Regions from separate parts of the Oribacterium sp. HCP3S3_B9 genome, predicted to be linked through region 1. Evidence: predicted binding sites of a transcription regulator. Region 1 holds the regulator's gene; each other region holds the start of a gene.
What was found. The regulator Rex, encoded in region 1, represses fermentation and respiration genes when NADH is low (regulators of the CRP and FNR family bind a similar motif). The targets are predictions, from matches to a motif close to ATTGTTAANTANTTAACAAT.
Positions count from the first base shown of each region.

Region 2: a site for Rex is predicted at 1,046-1,065, ahead of ACTNC3_RS03345 (phosphotransferase family protein). Genes of this name have one in related genera too.
Region 3: a site for Rex is predicted at 935-954, ahead of ACTNC3_RS04255 (4Fe-4S dicluster domain-containing protein). Genes of this name have one in related genera too.
Region 4: a site for Rex is predicted at 1,121-1,140, ahead of ACTNC3_RS04635 (flavocytochrome c). Genes of this name have one in related genera too.

Region 1 covers NZ_JBQHVY010000002.1:216,460-218,663, forward strand. The annotation lists gene ACTNC3_RS02355 (NAD(P)H-hydrate dehydratase) at 1-544, opposite strand, end outside; gene acpS (holo-ACP synthase) at 486-902, opposite strand; gene ACTNC3_RS02365 (redox-sensing transcriptional repressor Rex) at 904-1,560, opposite strand; partial or broken gene ACTNC3_RS02370 (M20/M25/M40 family metallo-hydrolase) at 1,878-2,204, shown strand, end outside.
Region 2 covers NZ_JBQHVY010000003.1:136,355-138,558, forward strand. The annotation lists gene ACTNC3_RS03340 (tRNA threonylcarbamoyladenosine dehydratase) at 1-43, opposite strand, end outside; gene ACTNC3_RS03345 (phosphotransferase family protein) at 233-982, opposite strand; gene glgB (1,4-alpha-glucan branching protein GlgB) at 1,098-2,204, opposite strand, start outside.
Region 3 covers NZ_JBQHVY010000004.1:138,286-140,489, forward strand. The annotation lists gene ACTNC3_RS04255 (4Fe-4S dicluster domain-containing protein) at 1-850, opposite strand, end outside; gene ACTNC3_RS04260 (chromate transporter) at 1,296-1,877, shown strand; gene ACTNC3_RS04265 (chromate transporter) at 1,874-2,204, shown strand, end outside.
Region 4 covers NZ_JBQHVY010000005.1:84,919-87,122, forward strand. The annotation lists gene ACTNC3_RS04630 (ECF transporter S component) at 1-582, opposite strand, end outside; FMN riboswitch at 792-915, opposite strand; gene ACTNC3_RS04635 (flavocytochrome c) at 1,233-2,204, shown strand, end outside.

The DNA.
Region 1 (2,204 bases):
AGAGGCGCGCCATCTCCATCGGGTGTGGCGTGACGACCACCGGGATCTGCCGTGCGATCTGGTCGACGAGCTGCATGAGCTCCGGACGGACGCTCAGGATATTGAGGCCGTCTGCGTCGATCAGCAGAAGCGGGAATTTCCCAAGCCATTTCGACGGCGTTGCATCACACTGCGCTGCGATGGCCTGCAGCAGCTCGCGAACGAGCGTCACGCTCAGCGCCTCGGTGCCGAGACCTGGCCCCAGCACGAGGATGTCCGCCCAGGAGACATTGGCCTCGGACAGGACCCGGAAATTACTGTCCGAATCGTAGCCGGTGAAGATCGCCTCCGGAAGCAGGGACTGCACGATGAGGCGGTTCGACGCAGGGGTCAGGATGCGCACGAGGCCGGCGCCGCTGCGATAGGCGGCGAGACCGGCGAGGTAAGCGGCACCACACATGCCCTCCGAGCCGGCGGCCACGAGGATCTTTCCGTAGGTTCCCTTATTACTGTCGCTCCGGCGTGCCGGAATCTTCTTGAGATAGGTCGTCTTGTCTGTGTCCATCTGTGCCCTCCAGTATGGCAAATGCGATGACGAGCTCCTTCGTGTCGGAGATCGAGACCTGAATCGAGCGTCCGCCCAGCTCGTCATACAGTGTGCGGGCAGCGCCGTGAAGCACGACATAGGGTTTCCCGAGTTCATCCCGGAGCACCTCGACGTCGATCGGGCGGAAGCCGCGGAAGCCGGTGCCGAAGCACTTCGCGACCGCCTCCTTACATGCAAAATCACCGGCAAGCATGGAATCTCTTCCAGATGCCTGCCGGCGCTCATGATCCGTAAAAATACGAGTCTCCGTGCCTGTTCGCCGGGTACTCTCGATACGGCTGATTTCCAGGATGTCGGTGCCGATACCGATCACCATCTTATGCCTCGTCCTCCGCTTCTTTCCGTCCGTAGGCTTCACCCATACGGTAGCTGAGACGCATCAGCGACTCGGAGAGATGCACGTTCTCGATGACGACATCATCCGGAACCTCGAGATCGACGTGCGCGAAGTTCCAGATACCAACGACGCCGTCGGCGATCAGCTGCTCGACTACCTTCACGGCCGGTGTCTTCGGGATGCAGACCGCTGCCATCTTGACATTGGATGCCTTCACGACCTCATCGATCTTCTCCATCGGAAGCACCTCAACATCGCCTACCCGGGTACCGATAACCGTCGGGTCCTGATCGAAGATAGCTCTTACGATGAAGCCGCGCTTTCGGAAATTTGTATAGTTCGCCAGTGCCTGTCCTAAGTGACCGGCTCCGACGATGATCATCTCATGCTCCTCATCGATGTTCAGGATCTTCGCGATCTCATCATGCAGATTTCGGATGTTGTAGCCGTAGCCCTGCTGACCGAAGCCGCCGAAGTTATTGAGGTCCTGACGGATCTGCGACGCCGTGAGCTTCATCCGCTTACTTAATTCGTTCGACGAAATGCGCTCGATCCCCTGATCCATGAGATCCTCGAGATATCGATAATATCTAGGAAGTCTCTGGATAACCGCCTGTGATATTTCTTTCTTTGCCATGTTAATACGCTCTCCTGTGATATGATTTTGTAGATATTGCATACAAAATCATAGATTTCGTTCTAAATTATACAATCCTGTGAAATAGATGTCAAAGGCAAGTTGTAGAATTCTTAACAATTATATTGTTAAATAAGTATAAATAATAATCTTTTGTTTTCTATATTTTACAAGCACTTCCGCTGCCCTGTATAATGGGCTCATCAAAAAACGGAGGTGCTTTTAATTTGAAGGAAAGATTATTTCAAACGATCGATGGCGTTCGGGAAGAGCTGATCGCGATGGCCGACGATATCTTCGATCACCCGGAAACCGGCATGGAGGAGTTTCATGCCCTTGACGTTCTGACACAGTGGCTTATGCGCGAAGGCTTCGAGGTCGAAACCGGCATTGCGGGTGTCCCGACCGCATTTAAGGCCGTCTTCCACCACAGGAACGGCGGCCCGAACATCGGACTGCTCTGTGAGTATGACGCGCTTCCAGGCCTCGGACACGCCTGCGGTCATCATCTGCAGGGTCCATCCATCCTCGCTGCGGCGAAGGCATTGAAAGAAGCAGACCTGGACCAGGCCTATACCATCACGGTCTACGGAACCCCTGCCGAGGAAAGCATCAGCGGTAAGATCCAGATGATCCGGAACGGC
Region 2 (2,204 bases), on a different contig from region 1:
TTGCGCCCAGCAGGAGACGGGTTCTCGAAAACTGATCTGGCATAAATTCTCCTCTTTCGTAAGAAAATCGTAAGGGGGTCTGACCCCATTAAAAAATTCTAAAATTCAAAAAAGCGCTGGCGTTTATCACGTCAGCGCTTCTTATCATATTCTGTTTTTCGGATGTCTGTCAATCAGAACTGCAGGTCTTCGGACCGTGCGCTTATGCTACCGGTGCCGAAGGCGGTGCGGATTACATCAGGTCGGCGACATTGAGCCAGCTCTCGAGGATCTCCTTCTCCTCCGGACGCTGCTTCGTAAGGTTCGCAGCGGCGACGATCGGAAGCCACTTGTGCACATAGCCCTTGTCGGTGTTGGTCTTCGCGCAGAAATCCTGATAGTACTGCTCTGCCGCATCCCGATCCTCGAGGTAGAGTGTCGTGTAGGTTCTCGCTACGTCGGCGCTTGCGTTACCCTGGGTGGCATGTACCCAGTCGATGAGGTACATCGTGCCATCCTCTGCGACGATGATGTTATCCGGGCGGAAATCACCGTGCAGGAGCTTGAAGTGCTTCGGCATGGACTCGAGACGGGTCAGGAGCTCATAACGCGTGCTTGCATCGATGGTGTTGAGGCCATTGATCTGGTAGGTCAGCTTATCGCGCAGCTTCTGAAGCAGCGGAGCCTTCTTCGTGAACATCAGCATCTGAAGATCGACCATCTGTGCGATGTACTCGTTCTTCTTCTCCGGATGCTCCTTCATGAGCTCCTCGAGTGTCTTACCGGCGATGTACTCACGCTCGATCACCCACTGGCCATCCTCCTCGTAGATTCCGAGAATCTTCGGTACATGGAGGCCTTCGATGGTCTCTACACGTGCATGGGCGAAGGCTTCATGAAAAACTTCTGACTTGTCAAACGACTTTTCAAAAATCTTCAGAATCTTATCACCATCGCGATAAACACTCTTGCCCGCTTTTTTCGATAATAATTCTCTAGCCATAGTTGTTCTCCTTTTTTAAGTATGAGTCTATTTTACTACACTTCATGATAAAAGGAATACAAATTTGTTAAATTAATAACAAATTTTCCCGTTATAACTTTTTATCTATACCGGCTCAATGATACTGGAAGCGGAAGACGGCACAGCCATACGCCGGGAGCGGGTACGCGACGTGGTATGGTCTTCCATCACACTCGCCCTTCTTCGCCTGGTAGGCATTCTTCCGTCCGTCCTTCGAGCTGACGGCGCCGTTTTCATCGAAAATCAGCGTATAACGGCCGCGCGTCGGAACACCGACCGCATAGTCCGGACGCTCCACCGGGGTCATGTTGACGACGAAGACAAGGCTGTTCTTTCCGGTATGATCCTTCCGGATGAAGCTGAAGATCGAGCGGTCGGCGTCGTCCGCATTGATCCACTCGAAGCCCTCCCAGCTGTCGTCCTGCTCCCACATCGCCGGGTACTTCCGGTACATATGGAGGAGATCACGCATGAAATTCTGCACGCCCCTGTGCTCCGGCTCCTCGGTGAGGTACCAGTCGAGGGCGACCTTCTCATCCCACTCGTGCAGCTGTGCGAAATCCTGTCCCATAAAGAGAAGCTTCTTGCCGGCGTGACCGAACATGAAGAGGTAGCCGCACTTTAAGTTTCGGAACTTATCCTCATAGAGACCCGGCATCTTGTTGATCATCGAACACTTGAGATGGACGACCTCGTCGTGGCTCAGCACCAGGATGAACTTCTCGGAGGAAGCATAGCTCATACCGAAGGTCATCTTGTTATGTGCCCCCTTACGGAAGTACGGATCCAGCTTCATATAGTCGAGGAAGTCATGCATCCAGCCCATGTTCCACTTGTAGGTGAAGCCGAGGCCGTCATACTCCGGCGCCGCCGTCACCTTCGGCCATGCCGTCGACTCCTCTGCGATGATGATGCTGCCGTCCTTCCGACCGAGGATGATGGAGTTCAGATGCTTGAAGAACTCGATGGCCTCGAGGTTTCCGTTTCCGCCGTACTTGTTCGGTACCCACTCGCCATCCTTGCGGCCATAGTCGAGGTAGAGCATGGACGCCACCGCATCGACACGGAGTCCGTCGATGTGATACTCGTCATACCAGTACAACGCGTTTCCGATGAGGAAGTTCTGTACCTCATTCTTACCGTAATCAAAGATCTTCGTGCCCCAGTCCGGATGCTCACCCTTCCGCGGGTCGGCATACTC
Region 3 (2,204 bases), on a different contig from region 1:
CCGGACAGCAGGAGGTCGTCATCTTCTTACCTTCCTTACGTGCCTCGGACCACTCCTCTGCCTCGTACGCTGCGGTCATATCGCCGCCGAGACCGACCTCGACCATGTCGGTGAAGCCGACTTCCTTTAGTGCCTCACGGATGGAGCCCATGGTGATGTCCTTACCGAACTGACCTTCGATCGCCGGTGCACACATCGCGAAGACTTCCTTGCCGGCCTTGATGTCACGGATGACATCGAGCACATCGATCTTCGATGCGATCGCGCCGAACGGACAGCTGTGGATACACTGACCACAGCGGATGCACTTCTTATCGTCGATCTTACAGATGCCGTTCTCGTCGTAGCTGATGGCATTGACCGGACACGGCTTACGGCACGGACGCTCCAGATGCGCGATGGCACCATACGGACACGCGTTCGCACACATACCACACTCCTTACACTTGTTCGGATCGATGTGCGCTCTCGACTCGGTCATGGTGATCGCACCGAAGCGGCAGCTGTTCTGGCACGCCTTACCGAGGCAGAGACGGCAGTTATCGGTTACAGAATAAGTGGATAGCGGACACTCCTCGCAGGCCGGATCGATGACCTGTACGACGTTCGGATTCTTCTCCGTCGTGTATGGATTTGCATCCATGTTCTCAGAAAGACGGATTCTCCATCTCAGAATCTCACGCTCCTTGTAGACACAGCAGCGCCATGTTGCGTGAGGTCCCGGTGAAATCGACATAATCAGCTGATTCTCTGCATCTGGTGTGATCTCGTCATGCTCCCAGAGCTCGCGTGCGAGCCCCTCCATGACAGCATGCTTGATGGAAACCGCACCCCTATCATTTGTAACCATATATTTTCCTCCTGAAAAAAATATACATAAATTCGCCCAGTTATCTGAAGTATAACATGTGATGAAAAACTTGAACATTGTTAATTTGACACAGAATTAACAAGTCGTTTTACATTATATATAGAAGTTTCGAAAATGCTTGTTTTTTCAGAAGAACATGGGGTATTTCCAGGCGGCCAATGCTGACGTCGGGTGGCTTCCCGGATGGTTTTCTGCCGAAGCCTCTGTCGTTGCTGTTCACTCGTAAACAGTAACCTTCGCCTGTCGTCTGCCGATGAAAGCGGCTGGATATCCGGCGTAGAATGATATATTATGTGTTACAGCAAGCTCTGTCATCAGCCGAAGGGGCACATAGTGCTCCCTCGACGAATCATCATCTCAACTACAAACGAGGTAAACCCACGTGAACGAGTCAAATAACACATCCACGGATACATCTGAAGCGATTGCAGCTTCCCCATGCTCCGGCGCGCGTCTCCGGAAGCTCTTCTTCGAGACCCTGTATCTCAGCGCCTTCACCTTCGGGGGCGGCTATGTCATCGTGTCGCTGCTGAAAAAGAAGTTCGTCGACGACCTGCACTGGATCAGCGAGGACGAAATGCTGGATCTCGTCGCGATCGCACAGTCCGCACCGGGCCCGATCGCGGTCAATGGTGCGATCGTCGTGGGCTACAAGATCTGCGGCTTCCCCGGCATCCTGCTCTCGGTGCTCGGTGCCGTCATCCCACCCTTCCTGATGCTGAGCGTCATCTCCCTCTTCTACTCCGCCTTCCGCTCGAATTTCATGATCCACCACATGCTGTCCGGCATGCGCTGCGGCGTCAGCGCGGTCATCATGTCCGTCACCTGGGACATGGCGAGCGGCGTACTCGCCGATAAAAAGTGGTCGTCCCTCGTCATCATGCTCGCGGCCTTCGTCGCAAACTACATCCTCGGTATCTCCACGATCTGGATCATCCTCGCGGTCATCGCCCTCGGCGTCGCCGTGACACTCTGGCGAAATAAAGGTGAGGAGGTGCAGTCATGATCTATCTCCAGCTTTTCCTCGCCTTTCTCCGCATCGGTGCCTTCAGCTTCGGCGGCGGCTATGCCGCGATGCCACTGATCCAGGAGGAGGTCGTGAACCACTATCACTGGATCAGCATGGCGGACTTCACCGATCTCGTCACGATTTCCCAGATGACGCCCGGCCCGATCGCAATCAACGCCGCGACCTTCATCGGACTCCAGATGGCGGGCCCGCTCGGTGCCGTCGCGGCGACCCTCGGAAACGTTCTTCCGAGCTGCCTCATCGTCACGATCATCGCCATCATCTACACAAAGTACCGGAAGCTGAGCCTCCTGCAGGGCGTCC
Region 4 (2,204 bases), on a different contig from region 1:
TCCGTGAAGAATCGGACTGATATAAGGATATACAACAAATGTGATCACTACGTCAAGAAGTCCTTTCACGATCGTAAACGGAAGGTTGAAGCAGAGGAGGCACTGAAGGATGCTCTTCATCGATGGGATGAGTGCCTGGTAGGCTGCGAGGATGACCTCCTCTGGCATGAAGTTGTAGTAAACCGGATACACAACGAAGTAGTTGGACGGAACAGATACGAGGCCCATCACGACAGCACCGGCGAGGGAACCGAGGATGGCACCCTGCTTCGTCTTCTTATGCTGGTAGATGCCACCGGCCACCGCGGTCATCACGGCACCGAGGATGAAGTTGGAGATCTCACCGACACCGAAGCTCTGGGAAGCCATCGAGTGCAGGAGGTTCTTGATGAGCTCGATCAGGATACCAGCGACCGGACCATACGCGAAGGCACCGATCAGGGCCGGCAGATCCGAGAAGTCAAACTTGATAAAGGTCGGCATGAACATCGGGACCGGGATCTCGATGAGCTGAAGCACGAAGGCAATCGCGGACAGGATACCGACCGCGGCGATGTAACGGGTGTTTTTTACGTCTTTCATGATGTTTCTCCTCCACATTTCGTGTACTGTGTTTCTTCCGGCACGCCGGGACTGCGTCAGGCAGGCCCAAGTCCCATGCAGAAAGCCACGCGTGATTCTTCAAGTGAGTAAGGAGGCGACGTAAAATCGCTGTGCCCGCCGGGATCAACCCGCTGCCAGCATAAAAAAGTCCCTGAGCATACACTCAGGGACAGAGATATCGTCATCACTATACTCTTCTTCCATCCAGACTATACTGTTGGTACCGGAGTTTCACCGATTCAGCCTGCCCGGGTGAGCAGGGTCGCGGACTTTACCGCCAGTGAGGAATCGCACCTCGCCCTGAAGAACTATTTTTGATTACGTCTACATTCTAGCGAATCCCTCCGTGATGCGCAAGCCCTTTTTCTCCAGGGGCCAATGTCTACATCCTGCGCCGCCCGCCTGCTGCTGACACAGGCGCTTATTTAAAAAGCACAACTTTTTTTACTTACTAAAGCTAATTTCGTAAGTAAATAGATTTACTAAAAATTTACTCTATGCTATAGTAGTCCACGCCAATGATAAAAAAATATCAAAAGGAGTCGGATGCGCGCATCTATGCCGCTCCACTACGTATAGGCTCCGGTGTCAAGTGGAAGCATTGGCAGAAACAGAGAGAGGAAAAAGACATGAAAAAAATGAATCTGGTGCTTGGATTCGCAGCAGCTGCCAGCCTTCTGGTGACAGCGTGTGGTTCCAGCAAGACCGAGACGACGGCAGCTGCGACAGAGGCAACGACCACCGCTGCTGCGACAGAGGCAGCAGGCGAGATTCCTGCAGACGCTGTGACCGCGACCGGTACAGCGAAGGGAAACAACGGTGACGTAACGGTAGAGGTTACCATGACGAAGGATAAGCTCTACAAGATCGAGGTTACCGAGCAGCAGGAGACCGAGGGTATCGGTGATAAGGCCATCGCGGAGATCCCGGGCAAGATGATTGAGAACAACAGCGTAAAGGTAGACGCCGTTTCCGGTGCGACCAATACATCCAACGCCATCATCGAGGCTGTAAAGGCAGCGATCAAGAGCGCGGGCTTCGATCCGGCTGATTTCGAGAACGAGATCGCCACTGCTGCGAAGGCAGAGGATCAGACACTCGACGCAGATGTCGTTATCGTCGGTGCCGGCGGTGCCGGTATGACGGCAGCGATCGAGGCAGCAGACGCTGGTAAGACCGTTGTGCTCGTAGAGTCCCAGGCGATGGTCGGCGGTAACTCCGTACGTGCAACCGGTGGTCTCAATGCTGCGAAGACCAAGTGGCAGGATGAGAACGAGTTCGGTGAGGATGCCGGTGTAGAGGCGAAGCTTGCAACTGCGAAGGAGAAGTACGCAGATAACGCGGACATCACCGCACTTGCAGAGACCGTCGAGAAGCAGTACGCAGATTATCAGGCAAACCCGACCGGTTACTTCGATTCTGTAGAGCTCTTCGAGCTGGACACCATGATCGGTGGCAAGGGCCTGAACAACTTCGATCTCGTAAAGACCCTCTGCAGTGAGTCTGCAGATGCGATCGACTGGCTCGACACCATCGGCGCAGAGATGCACAACGTTGGTTCTTTCGGTGGTGCTTCCGTAAAGCGTATCCACCGTCCGGTA